DNA from 2 places in the Microlunatus sp. M237 genome. Region 1 is predicted to be linked to the other one. Evidence: predicted binding sites of a transcription regulator. Region 1 holds the regulator's gene; the other holds the start of a gene.
What was found. The regulator LexA, encoded in region 1, represses DNA repair genes until DNA is damaged. The targets are predictions, from matches to a motif close to TCGAACANNTGTTCGA.
Positions count from the first base shown of each region.

Region 2: a site for LexA is predicted at 3,003-3,018, ahead of AC1XX3_RS02370 (HNH endonuclease signature motif containing protein). Genes of this name have one in related genera too.

Region 1 is NZ_JBXHBL010000003.1:851,053-860,187, reverse strand. Features, by position in the region: gene dapF (diaminopimelate epimerase) at 1-512, shown strand, start outside; gene AC1XX3_RS15030 (SDR family oxidoreductase) at 512-1,279, shown strand; gene hflX (GTPase HflX) at 1,338-2,846, shown strand; gene AC1XX3_RS15020 (ATP-dependent DNA helicase) at 3,090-5,045, shown strand; gene sthA (Si-specific NAD(P)(+) transhydrogenase) at 5,139-6,584, shown strand; gene lexA (transcriptional repressor LexA) at 6,627-7,436, opposite strand; gene AC1XX3_RS15005 (hypothetical protein) at 7,703-8,110, shown strand; gene AC1XX3_RS15000 (RDD family protein) at 8,138-9,013, opposite strand; gene AC1XX3_RS14995 (DUF2752 domain-containing protein) at 9,121-9,135, shown strand, end outside.
Region 2 is NZ_JBXHBL010000001.1:503,579-512,713, reverse strand. Features, by position in the region: gene lat (L-lysine 6-transaminase) at 1-570, opposite strand, end outside; gene crtY (lycopene beta-cyclase CrtY) at 745-1,938, shown strand; gene AC1XX3_RS02375 (nucleotidyltransferase domain-containing protein) at 2,094-2,903, opposite strand; gene AC1XX3_RS02370 (HNH endonuclease signature motif containing protein) at 3,031-4,464, shown strand; gene AC1XX3_RS02365 (phospho-sugar mutase) at 4,613-6,283, opposite strand; gene AC1XX3_RS02360 (purine-nucleoside phosphorylase) at 6,283-7,101, opposite strand; gene AC1XX3_RS02355 (gamma-glutamylcyclotransferase family protein) at 7,162-7,602, opposite strand; gene AC1XX3_RS02350 (NAD(P)H-quinone dehydrogenase) at 7,644-9,059, shown strand; gene AC1XX3_RS02345 (NAD-dependent protein deacetylase) at 9,037-9,135, shown strand, end outside.

The sequences.
Region 1 (9,135 bases):
GTCGGATCCGGGTGGCGATGGGCCCGGTGACGGTGGACGCCAGCGCGATCACGGTGACGACCGCGGACGGCGCGGTGCTCACCGCCCTGCCGGCGGACGTCGGCAACCCGCATGCGGTCAGTCTGGTCGACGACCTGACGACGCTGGACCTGCACCGGCCACCGACCTGGTCCCCGGCCGGGCGGTTCCCCGACGGGGTCAACCTGGAGTTCGTCCGGGTGCTCGGACCGCGGCACATCGCCATGCGGGTGCACGAGCGGGGGGTCGGCGAGACGTGTTCCTGCGGCACCGGCACCGTTGCGGCAGCAGCCGCTGCCGCCCATGCCGCCCGGCACGGGGACACCGGGGACACCGACACGGGGGACAGCCACCTCGTGGACGGCGACGTCTGGCGCGTTGATGTACCCGGCGGCAGCGTCGAGGTGGACCTGTCCGATCCCACCGAGGTTTTCCTGACCGGGCCCGCGGTCGTGGTCGCCCATGGTCATGTCCAGTTGCCGGAGGAGTTCTGATGGGTGTGCTCGATGCGTTCTCGCTGACCGGCCGGGTGTCGGTGGTGACCGGGGCCAACCGCGGTATCGGGCGGGCGCTGACATCGGCGCTGGCCGAGGCGGGCAGCGACGTGGTGCTGCTGGTCCGCGATCGCAGCGCCGGCCAGATTGCCGCCGAGGAGCTCGCCACGCTGGGCGTACGGACCTCGGTGGTGACGGCCGATGTGACGGTGCCGGCTGAGGTGGACGCCGCCGTGGCCCAAGTGGTGGCCGAACAGGGGCGGGTCGACGTACTGGTCAACAACGCGGGTGCCTGCATCCACAAGCCGGCCCTGGAGGTGACGCCCGCCGAGTGGCGCGCGGTGATGGACGTCAATGTCAACGGGGTGTGGAACTGCGCCCAGGCCTTCGGCCGCCAGATGGTGGCCCAGGGCAGCGGGTCCATCGTCAACATCGGGTCGATGTCGGGCAACATCGTGAACCGGCCGCAGTGGCAGCCGGCGTACAACGCGTCCAAGGCCGCGGTGCACCACCTGACCCGGTCGCTGGCCGCCGAGTGGGCGCCGCACGGTGTCCGCGTCAATGCCTTGGCCCCGGGCTACATCAAGACCGACATGACGCCGGTGGATCGACCCGAGTTCCAGCGCTACTGGGTGCAGGACGCGCCGATGCAGCGGTTCGGGCTGCCCGAAGAGCTCGGTCCCAGCGTGGTGTTCCTCGCCTCCTCGGCGTCGGCGTTCATGACCGGCGAGGTGATGGTGATGGACGGCGGCTACTCGGTGTTCTGAGGCGAAGGTTGGGAAAGGTCTCGCGAGGTTTGGCCGGGCATGGGAATATTGGTCCACGATGACTTTGCCCCAACGCGAGATTCACAACGAGCGCGATGCCGCCTCCCCCCTCGACGACGAGCTGATTGTGGAGGACGTCGAGACTCCTGACCATCTCAGCGCGGATCCCCGGGTCGCCGACGACGGCTACGACGGCGACCAGCAGGACCTGCTCGACCGCATCTCCCTGCGACGTGTCGCAGGGATGTCGACCGAGCTGCAGGACATCACCGAGGTCGAGTACCGCCAGCTGCTGCTGGAGCGGGTCGTCCTGGTCAGCGTATGGACCACCGGCACCGAGGTCGACGCCGAGAACGCCATGGTGGAGCTCAAGCTGCTGGCGGAGACGGCGGGCTCACAGGTGCTGGAGGGTCTCATCCAGCGACGCCAGCGGCCCGACCCTGCCACGTACATCGGTCGGGGAAAGGTCGACGAGCTGCGCGAGGTGGTGGTGGCGACTGGCGCGGACACCGTCATCTGTGACGGCGAGCTGGCACCCGCACAGCTGCGCAACCTCGAGGACCGGATCAAGGTCAAGGTGATCGACCGGACCGCCCTGATCCTCGACATCTTCGCCCAGCACGCCAAGAGCGCCGAGGGCAAGGCCCAGGTCGAGCTGGCGCAGCTGCAATACCTGAAGCAGCGCCTGCGCGGCTGGGGTGGCAACCTGTCCCGCCAGGCCGGCGGTCGGGCGGCCGGCGGTGCCGGCATCGGTGGCCGTGGACCGGGCGAGACCAAGCTCGAGACCGATCGTCGCCGGATCAACAGCCGGATCGCCAAGCTCCGTGCCTCGTTGCGGGAGATGGACGGGACGCGCGAGAACAAGCGGGCCGAGCGGCGCCGCCACCAGATCCCGTCAGTGGCCATTGTGGGCTACACCAACGCGGGCAAGTCCTCGCTGCTCAACCGGCTCACCGGCGCCGGCGTGCTGGTGGAGGATGCGTTGTTCGCCACCCTCGACCCGACCACCCGTCGGTCGCAGACGACCGACGGCCGCGTCTTCACCCTGACCGACACGGTCGGGTTCGTCCGGCACCTGCCGCATGACCTGGTGGAGGCGTTCGCCTCGACCTTGGAGGAGTCCGCCCAGGCGGACCTGCTGGTGCATGTGGTGGACGGTTCCGATGCCGATCCCACCGGCCAGATCACCGCTGTCCGTGGTGTGCTGGCCGACATCGGCGCGGGCAAGCTGCCCGAGCTGATCGTGATCAACAAGTCCGACGCCGCCGACCCAGCCATGCTGCAGACGCTACGGACGCAGTATCCCGACGCCCAGGTCGTATCGGCCAGGACGGGGGAGGGTATCGAGGCGCTGCGGGCCCAGGTGGAGGGTCGGCTGCCTCGGCCGGAGGTGGAGATCCGGGCCCTGGTCCCGTACGAGCGCGGTGACCTGATCGACCGCATCCATCACGCCGGCGAGCTCATCACCACCGAGCACACCGGAGACGGAACGGTCGTCGTCGCACGTGTCCATCCGGACCTGGCCGGCGAGTTGGCCCAGTACGAGCTGTCCGCCGCCGAGGAGTGATCCGGCGGGTCCTCGGGCCGCGCGCCGGCGGAAAGTGTCGGCGGCGCCGGTTAGGGTTCTGCGGTGGCAATCGAACGGGTGGTCAGCGCCGTGCGAGCAATCGTGGCTGACGCGCAGGAGTCTGCCCCCGACGCGACGCCTCACTCGTCCACGCAGACGGCGAAGAGCCGCGCCAAGCCGGCCGACGTGCTCGCGGCCGCGGTCGCCGAGATCGGTGGCAGCGAGCGCCCGGGCCAGATCGCGATGGCCGAGGCGATCGCGAGCTCGCTGGACTCGGGACAGCATCTGCTCGTGCAGGCCGGCACGGGCACCGGCAAGTCCCTGGGTTATCTGGCACCTGCGCTGGTCCGGCTGACCAGGAAGCCGGCGGAGCGGATCGTGATCGCGACCGCCACCTTGGCGCTGCAGTCCCAGCTGGCCAACAATGACATCCCGGCCGCCCTGGACGCCGTCCAGAAGGTCACCGGCAAGCGACCCAGCCACGCTGTGCTGAAAGGGCGGACGAACTACGCCTGCCTGCTGCGGGTCCGCGACGGCGTTGCCGAGGACCAGGCCACGCTGATCTCGGCCAGCGACCTCGCCGACACGATCCGGGTCGCGCCGACCAGTGCCGAGTCGAGCATCGGGGCCGAGGTGCTCGCCCTGCGGGAGTGGGCCGAGAAGCAGTCGACCGACGGCGGACTGGCTGATCGCGACGACGCGCCGACCCACACCGACCGGTCCTGGCAGCAGGTCTCGATCCCGGTCCGTGAATGCCTGGGGGTGCAGCGTTGCCCCTATGGCGACGGTTGCTTCGTGGAGAAGTCGCGCGAGACCGCGCGCTCGGCCGATCTGGTCGTCACCAACCACGCGCTGCTGGCCATCAATGCCATGCACGGCGGCACGGCCCTGCCCGAGCATGACGCGGTGATCATCGACGAGGCACACGAGCTGGTAGCCCGGGTGACCGGGGCGGCGTCGGCCGAGCTGAGCCCGCAGACCATCGAGCGGAGCGGTCGGCGGGCGATGACATACCTCGAGGACGAGCTGGCGCTGGAGCTGCTGGAGTCAGCCGACGCCTTGCGAACCGCGCTGGACCAGACGCCGCTGGAGCGGGTGGAGGATCCCGATGCAGCGGTGGTCGCGGCCTTCGCCGCCATCCGCAACGTGACCCGGCGCGCCGTCACGGCGATGTCGACCGGTGAGGACAAGCAGGATCCCGACAAGCGCCAAGCCGCCGCCGCAGTCAAGGAGGTCTTCGACGTCGCGGAGCGGATGGCCGGCCTGAACGCCCACGACGTGGTCTGGGTCTCCGAGCGGGAGCGGTTCGGCCGCGAGGCGCACGTCGCACCGCTGTCAGTGGCCGGTCTGATGCGCCAGAGCGTCTTCGCCGAGCACACCACCATCCTGACGTCGGCGACGCTCAAGCTCGGCGGGGACTTCGCCGGCGTGGCGTCGTCGGTGGGGCTGCGCGCCGCCGAGCAGGTGGACAGCGACGCGCCACCCGCGACCCGCACCAAGGCGGAGGAGGGCAGCGACACGGCAGCACCCTGGCGCGCGATGGACGTCGGCTCGCCGTTCGACTATCGGCGCCAAGGCATCCTCTATGTGGCGAAGACGATGCCGCCGCCGGGGCGGGACGGGCTGTCCGAGGAGGCCAAGACCGAGATCGCCGAGCTCGTCTGGGCGGCGGGGGGACGTACCCTCGGGCTCTTCTCATCCCGGCGCGCGGCCGAGGCGGCGGCCCAGCACGTGCGCCGTCAGCTGCCGAAGATGACCATCCTGTGTCAGGGCGACGCGCAGCTGTCCGAGCTGACCCGCCGGTTCATCGCCGAGGACGAAGCGAGCCTGTTCGGCACCTTGTCGCTGTGGCAGGGCGTCGACGTCCCGGGGGCCACCTGCCAGCTGGTCATCATCGACCGGATCCCCTTCCCCCGGCCGGACGAGCCGCTCACCCTGGCCCGGCAACGTGCGGTGGCTGAGGCCGGCGGCAACGGGTTCATGGCGGTGGCTGCCACCCATGCCGCGCTGCTGCTCGCGCAGGGGGCCGGCCGGCTCATCCGGCGGATCTCCGACAAGGGCGTCGTCGCGGTGTTGGACCCCCGCCTGGTGACAGCCAGGTACGGCAGCTTCTTGAAGTCGTCGATGCCTGACATGTGGCCCACCACCGACCGGGAGACGGCGGTGCAGGCTCTGCGCCGGTTGGCCGGCACCGACTGAGCGGACCGTCGGCCCATCGGGCCGACGACCGGCGGGCAGCGGTGCGTTCGGCTGCCTCTGGTCAGCGGGTCGATCCTCTGCGACGCTGGCCAGATGGAGCACACCTACGACGTGGACCTCGCCGTCATCGGCTCGGGTCCGGGCGGTCAAAAGGCCGCGATCATGGCCGCGAAGCTGGGTCGCCGAGTCTGCGTGGTGGATCGGACGGCCATGGTCGGCGGCGTCTGCGTCAACACCGGCACCATCCCCTCGAAGACGCTGCGCGAAGCGGTGCTGTATCTGAGCGGGATGCAGATGCGGGAGATCTACGGGGCGAGCTATCGGGTCAAGGCCGATATCACCGTCTCGGACCTGTTGGCCCGGTTGCAGTACGTGATCGGGCGCGAGACGGAGGTGATCCGGGCGCAGCTGATGCGCAACCACATCGAGCTCATCGCCGGAATCGCCCGGTTCGTCGACCCGCACACCCTCTCGGTCGACACCGACGGGCCGCAGGGGAGTCGCACCGTCACGGCGGCCAAGATCGTCATCGCGACCGGCACCACACCGGCCCGACCGCCCCAGGTCGAGTTCGACGGCGTCCGCGTCCTCGACTCCGACCAGATCCTCACCGTCGACCACGTGCCCGACTCGCTGGTGGTCGTCGGTGCCGGCGTCATCGGGGTGGAGTATGCGTCGATCTTCGCCGCCTTAGGCACCCGGGTGACGCTGGTCGAGAAGCGGGCACAGATGCTGGACTTCTGTGATCCCGAGATCATCGAGTCGCTGAAGTTCCATCTCCGCGACCACGCCATGTCGTTTCGATTCGGCGAGGAGGTCGCCTCGGTGCAAAGCGCCGGCGTGGGCACGATCACCACCCTCGCCTCCGGCAAACGAATTGCGGCGGAGGTGGTGATGTATTCCGCCGGGCGGCAGGGAAACACCGACGCGCTCGACCTGGCTGCTGCCGGTCTGGTCGCCGACCGGCGGGGGCGGCTGGAGGTCGACGAGCACTACGCCACCGCGGTGCCGCACATCTATGCGGTGGGCGACGTGATCGGCTTCCCGGCGCTGGCGGCGACGTCGATGGACCAGGGCCGCCTGGCCGCCTCGCACGCGTTCGATGAGCCCGCCAACGAGCTCCTGGGGCTGCAGCCGATCGGGATCTACACCATCCCGGAGATCTCCTACTGTGGCCGCTCGGAGCTGGAGCTCACGTCGGAGGCGATCCCGTTCGAGGTCGGCATCTCCCGTTACCGGGAGCTGGCCCGCGGCCAGATCATCGGTGACTCCTACGGAATGCTGAAGCTGATCGTGCACGCCGAGACGCGCGAGATCCTCGGCGTGCACGTGTTCGGCACCAGTGCCACCGAGCTCGTCCACATCGGGCAGGCAGTCATGGGATGTGGCGGGACGGTGGACTATCTGGTTGACACGGTTTTCAACTACCCGACGCTGTCCGAGGCCTACAAGGTCGCAGCCCTGGACGTGGCCAACAAGCTCCGGGCGGTGACCCGCTTGACGACGGCGATGGTCACCGCCGAGCCGAGTCTGCTCTGACCGGCACCGCGGCTCTCGAGCCACCGCGGGCTCTGGTCGCCGTCAGAGCCGGCGCAGGACCGCGACCACCTTGCCGAGGATCGAGGCGTGGTTGCCGTCGATCGGGTCATACGCCGGGTTGTGTGGCAGCAGCCAGACCTGGTCCCCGTCACGCTTGAACGTCTTCACTGTGGCCTCGTTGTCCAGCAGCGCTGCCACGATGTCGCCATTGTTGGCGGTGGACTGCTGCCGGACGGCCACCCAGTCGCCGCTGCAGATGGCTGCGTCGACCATCGAGTCACCGCTGACCTGCAGCAGGAACATGGTGCCTTCGCCGACCAGCTGACGGGGGAGCGCGAAGACGTCCTCGATCCGCTCCTCGGCCAGGATTGGCCCGCCGGCCGCGATCCGACCCAGCACCGGCACGTGCACCGGCTCCGGGTACGCGTCGCCGACGCCGGTCTCATCCGCGGCCGTGGTGGTGACCGGTCCGAGCGCCGCACTGCGCGCCGCGGCCTGGCCGTCGCCCGGCAACAGGACCTCGAGCGCCCGTGGCCGGTTGGGGTCACGCCGCAGGAAGCCCTTGGCCTCCAGCATCTTGAGCTGGTGCGCGACGCTGGAGGAGCTGGCCAGGCCGACTGCCTCGGCCATCTCACGAATGCTCGGCGGATAGCCCCGCGAGTCGACGGCGTCCTTGATCACCTCGAGGATGCGTCGCTGGCGCGGGGTCAGACCGCTGGAGTCGGCGGGGCCGTCCGGGAGCGAGCTGACTGATGCATGCTCGCCGAGCTGGGCGGCGACGTCGCTCGCACGCGGGCGCCCGCGGCGGTTGCGCGGTGGAGTGGGGGCGGTGGTGTCGTCACTGTCTGCCATGAGGCTGAACATAGAGAAGCCGACTGACAAAATCAAACACCTGTTCGAGCGTGTCGCGACGGGCGGAGTGCGTCGGCTGCGGTTCACGCCGCCCCCGCAGGAACGATGCCGGAAGAACTGTCAGTGGTCTCTGGTGTGCTTCTTCCATGAGCCGACACGCCTCGAACACACGTACGAATGTGCTGGACGTCGGATCGTCAGTGCGATACAAATCAAACACACGTTCTATCGAACACGCGTTCGATGCCTTCCCGAGGAGCAGCACCATGAGTGCAATGACCATCGCAGGTGTGACCCCCGCAAGTGTGACCGGCGCGGGTGTGACCCGCGCCGGTGCGCAGGACCTCACCGCCGCGCGTCGCTCCGGCGTCCCCGCGGCGCCCGGACGGACCCGCCGACCGGCTCACGGCGCCGGGCGGGGCACCGGCCCGGTCACGCGGCCCCTGCGGCCGGTCCCGGCCCCGACCCTGGCGCGGGGTGCCCGGCCGGCGACGGCGTCCTGCAGCGTCGCGGCCCCGAGCGGATGGCGGCTGACCGATCGGGGGATCGCTGTGGTCCTGGTGCTGGGGCTGATGATCGCCGCAGCGGCAGTGACCGTCGTCGCCATGACCGCGCTGCGCGTGACCGGCGACAGCTACGAGCCGGTCACGTCTTCGTACTCCGCCCAGGGGTGATCCGCCGGCTGATGTCGACGCCGGGGGTCAGTGACCGCGATCGGGCGCATCGACGACGACGGTCTTGACCAGCTTGTCAGCGAAGGTCTGCTTCTTCTCGTCCCACAACGGCCACAGATAGCCGATGTAGGCCATCCCGTCGAGGATGTGGACGAGGTCGCGGACGAATGCGTTCATCGCGCCGATCGGCTGGCCGGTCTGCTCGCTGATCAACGTAATGTGCGTGACCCGCTTTCCGAGCGACTGGCCGGTGCGTCCGGCCACCACCCAGCGGTTGTAGATGGACCACCCGATGGTCGCCAGCAGGAGGACGAACCCGATCACCATCAGCGTGACCCCGCCGGTGAGGTCCGGGTTGCTGCTGCTGCTCGTGCTGACCACCCGCGAGATCCAGATGGCGTAGCCGACATAGAAGATGAGCTGCCCGACCAGGCTCGGGGCATAGTCGATGAGGTAGGCCCCGACCCGCTTGCCCCAGGTCGCATAGTCGGAACGGAGGGCCGGGACGTAACCCGCGCCCGGATATCCGCCGTAGGGCTGGCCGGGCTGCTGACCCGGTCCCGGTTGCCACACCCCGCTCTCTGGCTGCTGCGGGTACGACGCCTGCCCGTACCCACCGGTCCCGTACGGCGGCTGTTGGTTTGCGGACTGCGTCCATCCATACTCCGGCTGCCCGTCTCCCGCCTGGCCGTACTGGGGTTGTCCGTATTGGGGTTGTCCGTATTGGGGCTGGCCGGACTGAGCTTCACCGTATTGGGGCTGGCCAGACTGAGCTTGGCCGTACTGGGCCTGACCGTGAGCGGGCTGGGTGGAAGATCCGGTCTGGCCGGCGTCGTTCTGGCGTGCGGGATCGGGTCCGCCCGGTTGGCGGTCGTTCCACTGGGGAGGGTGCGATTCGGTCATGGCCATCCTCGTGCGGGGTGCGGGTCGCGGAGCATTCTAGGGCCGCCGAAGGGTCGTCGGATCCTGTCGCCGAAGTCGGTCGATCACCGGGCGGGCACAATGGAGCCATGGGCACCAGCTAC
Region 2 (9,135 bases), on a different contig from region 1:
TACGTCGATCCGGGGCCATCCGAACTGGGGGAACCGGTCGGTCTTGCCGGGCTCGGTGTTGGTGAGCGACAACGTGTAGCCGCTGCGGCCGTGGAAGGCGCGGGTCAGGTGGACGATCTTGGTCCCCAGACGGCGGTCCCGGCCGGCCGCTTCGTTGTGCCGGCTCTTCCAGTCGAAGGCCACCTTGAGGGCGTTCTCCACGGCCAGGGCACCGCCTTCGACGAAGAACAGGTGGGGAAGCGCGGGGTCGCCGAGCACCCGGACGAACGTCGCCACGAACTCCGCGTAGACGGTGGAGTACATGTCGGGGTTGGCCGGCTTGTTGGCCGCGGCCTGGCCCAGCTCGGCCATGAACGTCGGGTCGTCGACCAGCCCCGGCGGGTTGCAACCCAGCGGGGCGGAGGCGAAGAACGTGTAGAGGTCGAGATAGCGCTGCCCGGTGCGGGCGTCGACCAGTCTGCTGCCCTGGCTGCGCTTGAGGTCGACGACGAGCTTGAACCCGTCAGTGAGTACGGACCGAGCCAGCACCTCGTGCACCTCGGACGGATGGACCTGGATGTGTTCGGCCACGGCGATCTCCTCTCTGTGACGTGACCGGACGATATCTCGCTTCCGAGAGAATACGCAATAGAACTTACGGCGAATCAGATCTAATGCGACGAAATCTATGCCAGACGGACGATGGGCGGGGTGGCGGTGATGGCGGTCGGGCGGCTCGCGGACCCGGGTGGCTACCGTTGGTGCATGCCCGACCCGTCGCCACAGCCCGAGCCGAGCCCGACGACGTACGATCTGGTCGTTCTCGGCGGCGGTCTGGCCGGTGGCCTGATCGCGCTGGCGCTGGCCGAGCGCCGGCCCGACCTCCGTGTCGCGGTGGTCGAGCAGGACCGGATCGGCGGCAACCACATCTGGTCCCACTTCCGTGCCGACGTCGCCGTCGATGACGACTGGCTGGTTGAGCCGCTGATCACCAATCGGTGGGACACCTACGACGTCGCCTTCCCCCGGGTACGCCGCGAGCTCCGAGCGTCGTATCGCACGGTGACCTCCGAGCGGCTGGAGTCGGTGCTGCACGAGCGGCTGCCGGCTGACGCGTTCATCACCGGCCGGGTGGACGAGGCCACGCCCTCGTTGGTGACCCTGGCAGACGGGCGACGTCTGCAGACCCGGGCGGTTCTCGACGCTCGCGGGCCGGGAGACGTCGCCACCCTTGAGCTCGGCTATCAGAAGTTCGTCGGGCAGTTGTTACGCACCCGGAAGCCGCACGGCGTCGTCCGGCCGATGGTGATGGATGCAACGGTCGAGCAGCATGACGGGTATCGGTTCGTCTACCTGCTGCCGATGGGGCCCGAGGAGATCTTCGTCGAGGACACCTACTACAGCGATGGAGCCGAGCTGGACCATGCGTCACTGATGATCCGGATCGCGGCGTACGCCCAAGGCCGCGGGTGGGACGTGATCGAGGTGGAGCGCAGCGAGAGCGGTGTTCTCCCGGTGGTGATCGATGGTGATTTCCAAGCATACTGGAGATCCACGGGGGAGAGTCTGGCCAAGGCCGGGATGCGAGCCGGACTGTTCCATCCGACGACTGGCTATTCCTTTCCGGACTCGGTGCGACTGGCGACGATGATCGCGAATGAAGTTGATCTTGATCACCCGAACCTGCTGCGACTGACCCGCGATCATGCTGAGCGGACCTGGGCCGGGCGTCGCTACTATCGCCTGCTGAACACCATGATGTTCCAGGCGGCGACGCCGGAGGATCGATATCAGGTGCTGCAGCACTTCTATCGGCTGGACGACGATCTGGTGCACCGGTTCTATGCGGCGCGCTCGACCAAGCGCGATCAGCTTCGGGTGCTGTCGGGCAAGCCGCCGGTGCCGGTGAGTCGCGCTGTGCGCGCTGTGCTGCACCAGGCGCTGCGGCGCCCGAGCTGAGGTGTGTGGCGCTGATGCCGTCGGCGGTGGTTTCGGGCACGATGACGATCTAGGACTTCATCCCTTGGTGTTCTGCCCGGCTGGATCTGGGTCTCGGCCCGACGAACGCGTCTCGGATCGAGAGGTGGTTGCGGGAGGGTTCGGGTGGATCGTGACTAGGGCAGGTTCGGGCGGGGTGCGTGGCGCATCGCGGTGATCGCATGGTGGAGCTCATTGGGCGTCGATCCGACGGTGCCGAGGATGGAGGCGACCACGTCGCTGAAACCGCCAGTGTCGACGGGCAGCCGATCGACGCCTGGTACGAGCGCCTTCTCGTTGGTGACCCAGTGGCCGGCGAGAGCATGCCAGCCGTGCGCCGTGATCATGGCCGCGGTCACCAGGCAGAGCGTGACGTAGGCAACGTCCGGGGCGTTGGCGCCCTTCTTTGCTCCATCGAGCAGAAAGTCCACCTGCCACATGTTTTGGAGCAGGGCGATCCGCAACGCCTCGGGGTAAGGCGATACCTGTTCAGCGAGCTCGGCGAGAATCGCGTCGTCGTCGCGGAGCCGGACACAGGTAGCGACCTCACCCGCGTAGGAGATGTCCAGGAACCCCAGCGGGTGGCCGGGTTGCGGGTGGAAGCTGAACTCTCCGCGGCGCGCTCGTTGGCATTGCTCGGCGACCCGGCGGCGGTCGCGGAAGATCCAGTCCACCGCAGTCCCATCGAGGGTGAGCCACGCACCGCCGTCGACCCACGGTCCCCAGCCGCCGGGCGACGTGACCGGCACGGGTTCGCCAGCCCATCGAGCGGCGAGATCCTCTAGCGCGTCACGATCGAGGTCCTCCTCGTAGTAGATACCGAGGTCGAAGTCTGAGTCCGGGCGATGCGTGCCGCGGGCACGGCTCCCGCCGAGAGCCACGGCACGTACGCCCCTCACGCCGCACAAGTCACCAGCCATCGCCTGCAGGCGGTCGTCGTCGAGCACATCCCAGAGCCTATGCCGCCTCGAGGCACCAGGTGGTCGTCGCGGCCGTAGCTCGGCAGCGCAAGATTTCTCTGAAGAAGTGCGCCGGAGGTATTGTTATCGAACAGGTGTTCGAATAATATGAGGTATGGCTGCGATCGGGGGATCGGACAACGAGTCGGACACGACTCCCGCGGTGCATGCCCTGACGGAGCTGTCGGGAGCGCTGGACCGGCTGATCGCTGCGCTGGGCTCGGGTGGGTTGGATCAGTTGGATGATCCGGACCTGCTGCGGTTCGCCGTCGACCTGGAACGGGTCCGGAACCGGATGTCGGTGGTGGATCACCGGCTGGTGTCGGATCTGGACGAGCGGCAGGTCGCCGATCAGCTGAATGCCCGCACCACCAAAGCACTGCTGGTGCAGCTGTTGCGGGTGTCCGATGGTGAGGCGGGACGGCGGGTCCGGGCCGCCCGGACGTTGGGCGCTCACCGGACCATGCAGGGGATGGAGATCGAACCGGCGCATCCGGTCCTGGCCGCCGCCCAGGATGGGGGTGAAGTCAGTGCCGAGCAGGTTGACATCATCGAGCGAGCGTTGGAGCAGCTCGACCATCCCGCCTACGACCCGTCGGTGGTGGTGGAGGCTGAGGCGGAGCTGACCGGGTACGCCCGTACGTTCGCCCCACGTGATCTGCGGCTGATCGCGACGAAGCTGGTCGAGGCCTACGACCCCGACGGATCAGTGCCCAACGAGCAACTCCAGCAAGACCGGCGGCATCTGCGCCTCGTCGCCGGCAGGGATGGCAGCTGGGTGCTGGAGGGCCGGTTGACTGGCGACACAGGGGCGGCGTTGTGGGCTGTGCTGTCACCGCTGGCCAAACCACGAGTGGATGGCACTGGGGCGGCGAACCCGACGGTGGATGCGCGGACGCATGGGCAGCGGCTGCATGACGCTTTGGCCGACCTCACCGGCCGAGCCCTACGCGCCGGTGGGCTGCCCGACACCGGCGGCACCCCGGCCACGGTGATCGTCACCATCAGCGCCGACGACCTGCTGCACCGCACCGGCCACGCGGAAACCAGCACCAACACCCTGCTCACCCCGACCCAACTCCTCACGTTGGCCGGGGAAGCAGAGATCATCCCCACCCTGCTGAGCGCCACCGGTGAACCACTCACCCTGGGTCGAACTCGGCGGATCGCCACCCGCACCCAGACGTATGCATTGATCGCCCGCGACGGTGGCTGCTCCTTTCCCGGCTGCGACCACCCACCGGAATGGTGCGACCGGCACCACCTCATCCCCTGGATCGACGGCGGCCCCACCGATGTGGCTAACCTGACGTTGTTGTGTCGCTACCACCACACCCACTTCGAACAACGTGGCTGGACCTGCACCCTCAACCCTGACGGGCTACCAGCGTGGACCCCTCCCCGGTGGGCCGACCCCAGCCAGATCCCCATGATCAACAACCGCATCCGACGACGACACCTCAACCGGACGATCGAACGACAACACCGGCCGCGGGGGAGTGAGCGGGCCGCGGCCGCGACAGCCGTGCAGATGCTGGTCGATGCCTGAGCGCCGCGCGCCTTGTGCGCCAACGATCTTGATGTCGCTCAGTCACCGGACCTATCGACCAGGGCTGGATCGCGATCGTCGGCGTCCGGCAACCGCGGGCGTACCTGACCGTGGGGTGCCGTCATCAGTTGACGGCCCCGAAGTCTGGTCAGACTCCGAGGATGTCGCTCATCTCGGCCAGCAGCTGATCGAGCATCGCTCCGGCGGCGGCCCGCGCGGCCAGCAGGTCCTGGCTCTGGTCGACCGGGATCCGGGCTTCGAGATAGCACTTCAGCTTCGGCTCGGTACCCGATGGGCGGACGACGACCTTGATCGCCGAGGAGCGCAACAACACCCCGTCGGTCGGCGGCAGCTCCGGCGTACCGTCGGCGAGGTCCGTGACTGTCACGGCCTGTCCCAGCAAGGTGGCGGGAGGCTGGTACCGCAGGCGCCGCATGGCGTCGGCGATGAGCGTCAGATCCTGCACCCGTACGGACAGCTGGTCGGTGGCGTGCACGCCGTAGCGGCGGGCGATGGCGTCCAACCGGTCGGCGACCGTCTTCCCGTCCGCCTTCAGCGCCGCGGCGAGCACGAGAATCCGCACCAGGGCAGAGATCCCGTCCTTGTCGGGAACTGCCGCGGGGTCGCAGCAGTAGCCAATGGCCTCCTCATAGCCGAACGCCAGACCGGGCACCCGGCCGATCCACTTGAAGCCGGTCAGCGTCGCCGTGAAGGGCTGACCGTGTGCCTTCGCCATGGCGCTCAGCAAGGAGCTGGAGACGATGGAGCAGGCGTACGTCCCGGCCACCCCCCGGCGCAGCGCGTCGTCACCGAGCAGGGCACCCAGCTCATCGCCGGTCAGCATCCGCCACCGGCCGCCGATCGGCGCCGCCACAGCGCACCGGTCGGCGTCGGGGTCGTTGGCGATGACCAGATCGGCACCGAGCTCCTCGGCCTGGGCCAGGGCGAGGTCGATGGCGCCCGGTTCTTCGGGGTTCGGGAACGCGACGGTGGGGAAGTCGGGGTCGGGCTCGGCCTGCGCGGCCACGATGCTGGGAGCAGCGAAGCCGGTCCGCTCGATCGCCGCGGCCACCACCGCTGCGCCGACGCCGTGCAGGGGCGTGTAGACCCAGGACAGCTCCCGCGGGTCGGAGGGCCCGACCAGCGAGGCGATCCGGTCGAGATAGCCCTCGACCAGCTCGCCGCCCAGCAGGCGGTAGTCCTGCGAGCGCGGTACCTCCGACAGCGACGAGGCGGCCACCGCGTCGATCCGCGCAGCGATCTCGACGTCGGCCGGCGGGACGATCTGGGACCCGTCGCCGAGATAGACCTTGTAGCCGTTGTCCTGCGGTGGGTTGTGCGACGCCGTCACCACGACGCCCGCCACGCAGTCGAGATGGCCGATCCCGAAGGCCACCACCGGGGTCGGGACCGGGGCAGCGGTGAGCAGCGCCTGGAACCCCGCCGCCGCCAGGATCTCCGCGGTATCGCGGGCGAAGACGTCGGACAGGTGTCGAGCGTCATAGCCGATCACCACCCGTCCACCGGTGAGACCTTCGTCGCTCAGATAGGTGGCGAGTCCCGCGGCCGCCTGGCCGACCACGACCCGGTTCATCCGGTTCGGACCCGGACCGAGCGCGCCACGCAGCCCAGCGGTGCCGAACGCGAGCCGCCCGGCGAAGCAGTCGATCACCTCGGCGGCGGCCTCGTCGTCCCCGGCCTCGGCCCGACTGGTCAGCTCGACCAGCTGCTGGGTGGTCGCAGGGTCGGGATCCTGCTCACGCCACGCCGCCACCTGGGCGTGCAGCTCCGTGGACAGCCGCGGGCCCGACTGCGGCATCACAGCACACCGGCCAGGCCACTCATCAGGGCGATCAGGCGGGGTGCCGCCGCCGTTCCCGCCTCGATCACCTCCGTGTGCGACAACGGCTCGGGGGAGATGCCGGCGGCCAGGTTGGTGACCAGCGAGATGCCGAGCACCTCCATCCCCGCCTCGCGTGCCGCGATCGTCTCCAGCGTGGTCGACATGCCGACCAGGTCGCCACCCAGCACGCCGGCCATCCGCACCTCGGCCGGCGTTTCGTAGTTCGGTCCGTGGAACTGGACGTAGACGCCCTCGGGCAGGTCCGGCGAGACCGTTCGGGCCAGGTCCCGCAACCGGCCGGCGTACGCATCGGTGAGGTCGACGAAGGTCGCCCCGACCAGCGGGCTGACTCCGGTCAAGTTGATGTGGTCGCGGATCAGCACCGGCGTGCCCGGTCCCCACGCGGGGTTCAGCCCGCCGCAGCCGTTGGTCAGCACCAGGGTGCGAGCCCCGGCGGCCGCCGCCGTTCGGACCCCATGCACCACAGCGGCGACCCCGCGACCCTCATAGAAGTGGGTCCGGCCGGTGAAGATGGCGGCGATCTTGTCGTTCGGCGTACGGACCAGCCGTAGGGCGCCACCGTGACCGACGACCACCGGAGCCGAGAATCCCGGCAGCTCAGCCAGCTGGCACTCGCCGATCAGCTCGCCGAGGGCGTCGCTGGCCGCGGACCAGCCGGATCCGAGCACGAACGCCACATCGACGCTCGGGACGTCGAATCGCTGGAGCAGAGCGGCTCCGGCGTCGCCCGCAAGCGCGTAGGGGGAGGTGGGCACGTCGACAGGTGTGGTCACACCGGCACTATAAGCGCCCCACCTGCGGCGGGCGCTGTCGTCGGGCGCCGGCGCCAGGCCTCACCAGCCGCTGTTACAGCTCCGCGACCGCAGCTCGGCCAGATAGTCGTCCGGGGCGCCGGCGGCCTCGGCGGCGTCGGCCAGCAGCCCGAGGGTACGTGCGCTGGGCAGGCCACCCTCGAAGTCGTTGAGGACGTAGACCCAGCAGGACTCCTCGCCGTCCAGGGTCTTCACCCGCACCCGAACCTTGGAATAGAGCCCGGTATCGGCGCTCTCCCAGGTGTCGAGGGCTGCCTCGTCGGCACCGGTGACGTCGTAGAGAGCGACGAAGACGTGCGAGTCGGGGTCCTCGACCAGGGTCGGCAGAGCGCCGTCGAAACCTTCGCCGCCGAAGGTGATGCGCCAGCCGGTCAGCCAGCCGGTGCCCCGCAGCGGAGAGTGCGGACAGCGCGCGGCCATCTGCTGAGGGTCGAGGTTGCTTCCGTACGCGGCATAGAGCACACAGGCGAGGGTACCGGTCGTCCCGTGGAAGAATGAGGCGTGTGACTCGCGTAGTGATCGTCGGTGGTGGCCCCGGAGGGTACGAGGCAGCGCTGGTGGGCAGCCAGCTCGGCGGCGACGTGACCCTGATCCAGTCCGGAGGGCTCGGCGGGTCCGCTGTGTTGACTGACTGCGTCCCGTCGAAGACCTTGATCGCCACCGCTGAGGTGATGAGCGAGGTGAAGCGATCCGGGGTGCTCGGGCTTCGGTTCGGTCCCTCCAACGAGCGGTCCGCGGAGTCCAACGTGCAGATCGACCTGGCGGCGGTCAACGCCCGGGTGCTGGCACTGGCCGAGGCCCAGTCGGTCGACGTCGGCGCCCAGCTGGAGCGCGAGAACGTCCGGGTGATCAAGGGTCGCGGCAGCCTGGACGGGCCCGAGCGGGTGGTGGTCGAAACCGAGACCGGCGTGGAGACACTCGACGCCGACGTGGTCCTGCTCAGCACCGGTGCGCACCCGCGGATCCTGCCCGACTGCGTCCCCGACGGTGAGCGCATCCTCACCTGGACGCAGGTCTACCAGCTCGACGAGCTGCCGGAACGACTGATCGTCGTCGGGTCCGGCGTCACCGGGGCGGAGTTCGCCAGCGCCTACGACGCCATCGGCGCCGAGGTGGTGCTGGTGTCCTCGCGCGACCGCGTCCTGCCCGGCGAGGACGCCGACGCCGCCCAGGTGCTGGAAGACGTGTTCAAGCGGCGGGGGATGACAGTCATGTCCCGCTCCCGCGCCCAGTCGGTGGTCCGCAACGGCGACGAGGTGCTGGTCACCCTGACCGACGGGCGTACCGTCACCGGCTCACACTGCCTGCTCGCCCTCGGCTCGATCCCGAACACCTCCGGCCTCAACCTGGCCGAGTCCGGCGTCAAGCTGGACGACCGCGGGTTCATCGAGGTGGACCGGGTGTCGCGCACGTCCGCGCGAGGGGTGTACGCCTCCGGCGACTGCACCGGAGTGTTGATGCTGGCGTCGGTGGCCGCCATGCAAGGCCGGATCGCCATGTGGCACTCACTCGGCGACGCTGTCGCACCGCTCGACCAGCGCCGGGTGTCGTCCAACATCTTCACCGCGCCCGAGATCGCGACGGTGGGCTGCACCCAGAACCAGGTGGACTCCGGCGAGGTCCGCGCCGTCAGCGTCACGCTCCAGCTCAAGGGAAACCCGCGGGCCAAGATGCGCGGGATCCGGGACGGCTTCGTCAAGCTCTTCTGTCTGCCCGCGACCGGCATCGTGGTCGGCGGCGTGATCGTGTCACCCCGGGCCAGCGAGCTCATCTACGCGGTGGCCATCGCGGTCGCTGAGCGTCTCACAGTCGACCAGGTGGCCGGGTCGTTCACGGTCTACCCGTCGCTGACCGGCTCGATCGCCGAGGCGGCCCGACGCCTGCACGGGCACAGCGTTGACCAGCTCGTTCGACCCTGAGGTCGTCGACGACCAGATCGGGGCCGTCGCCGACCTGATCAACGACCGCGGCTGGGTCGCCCTGACCGGGGCCGGG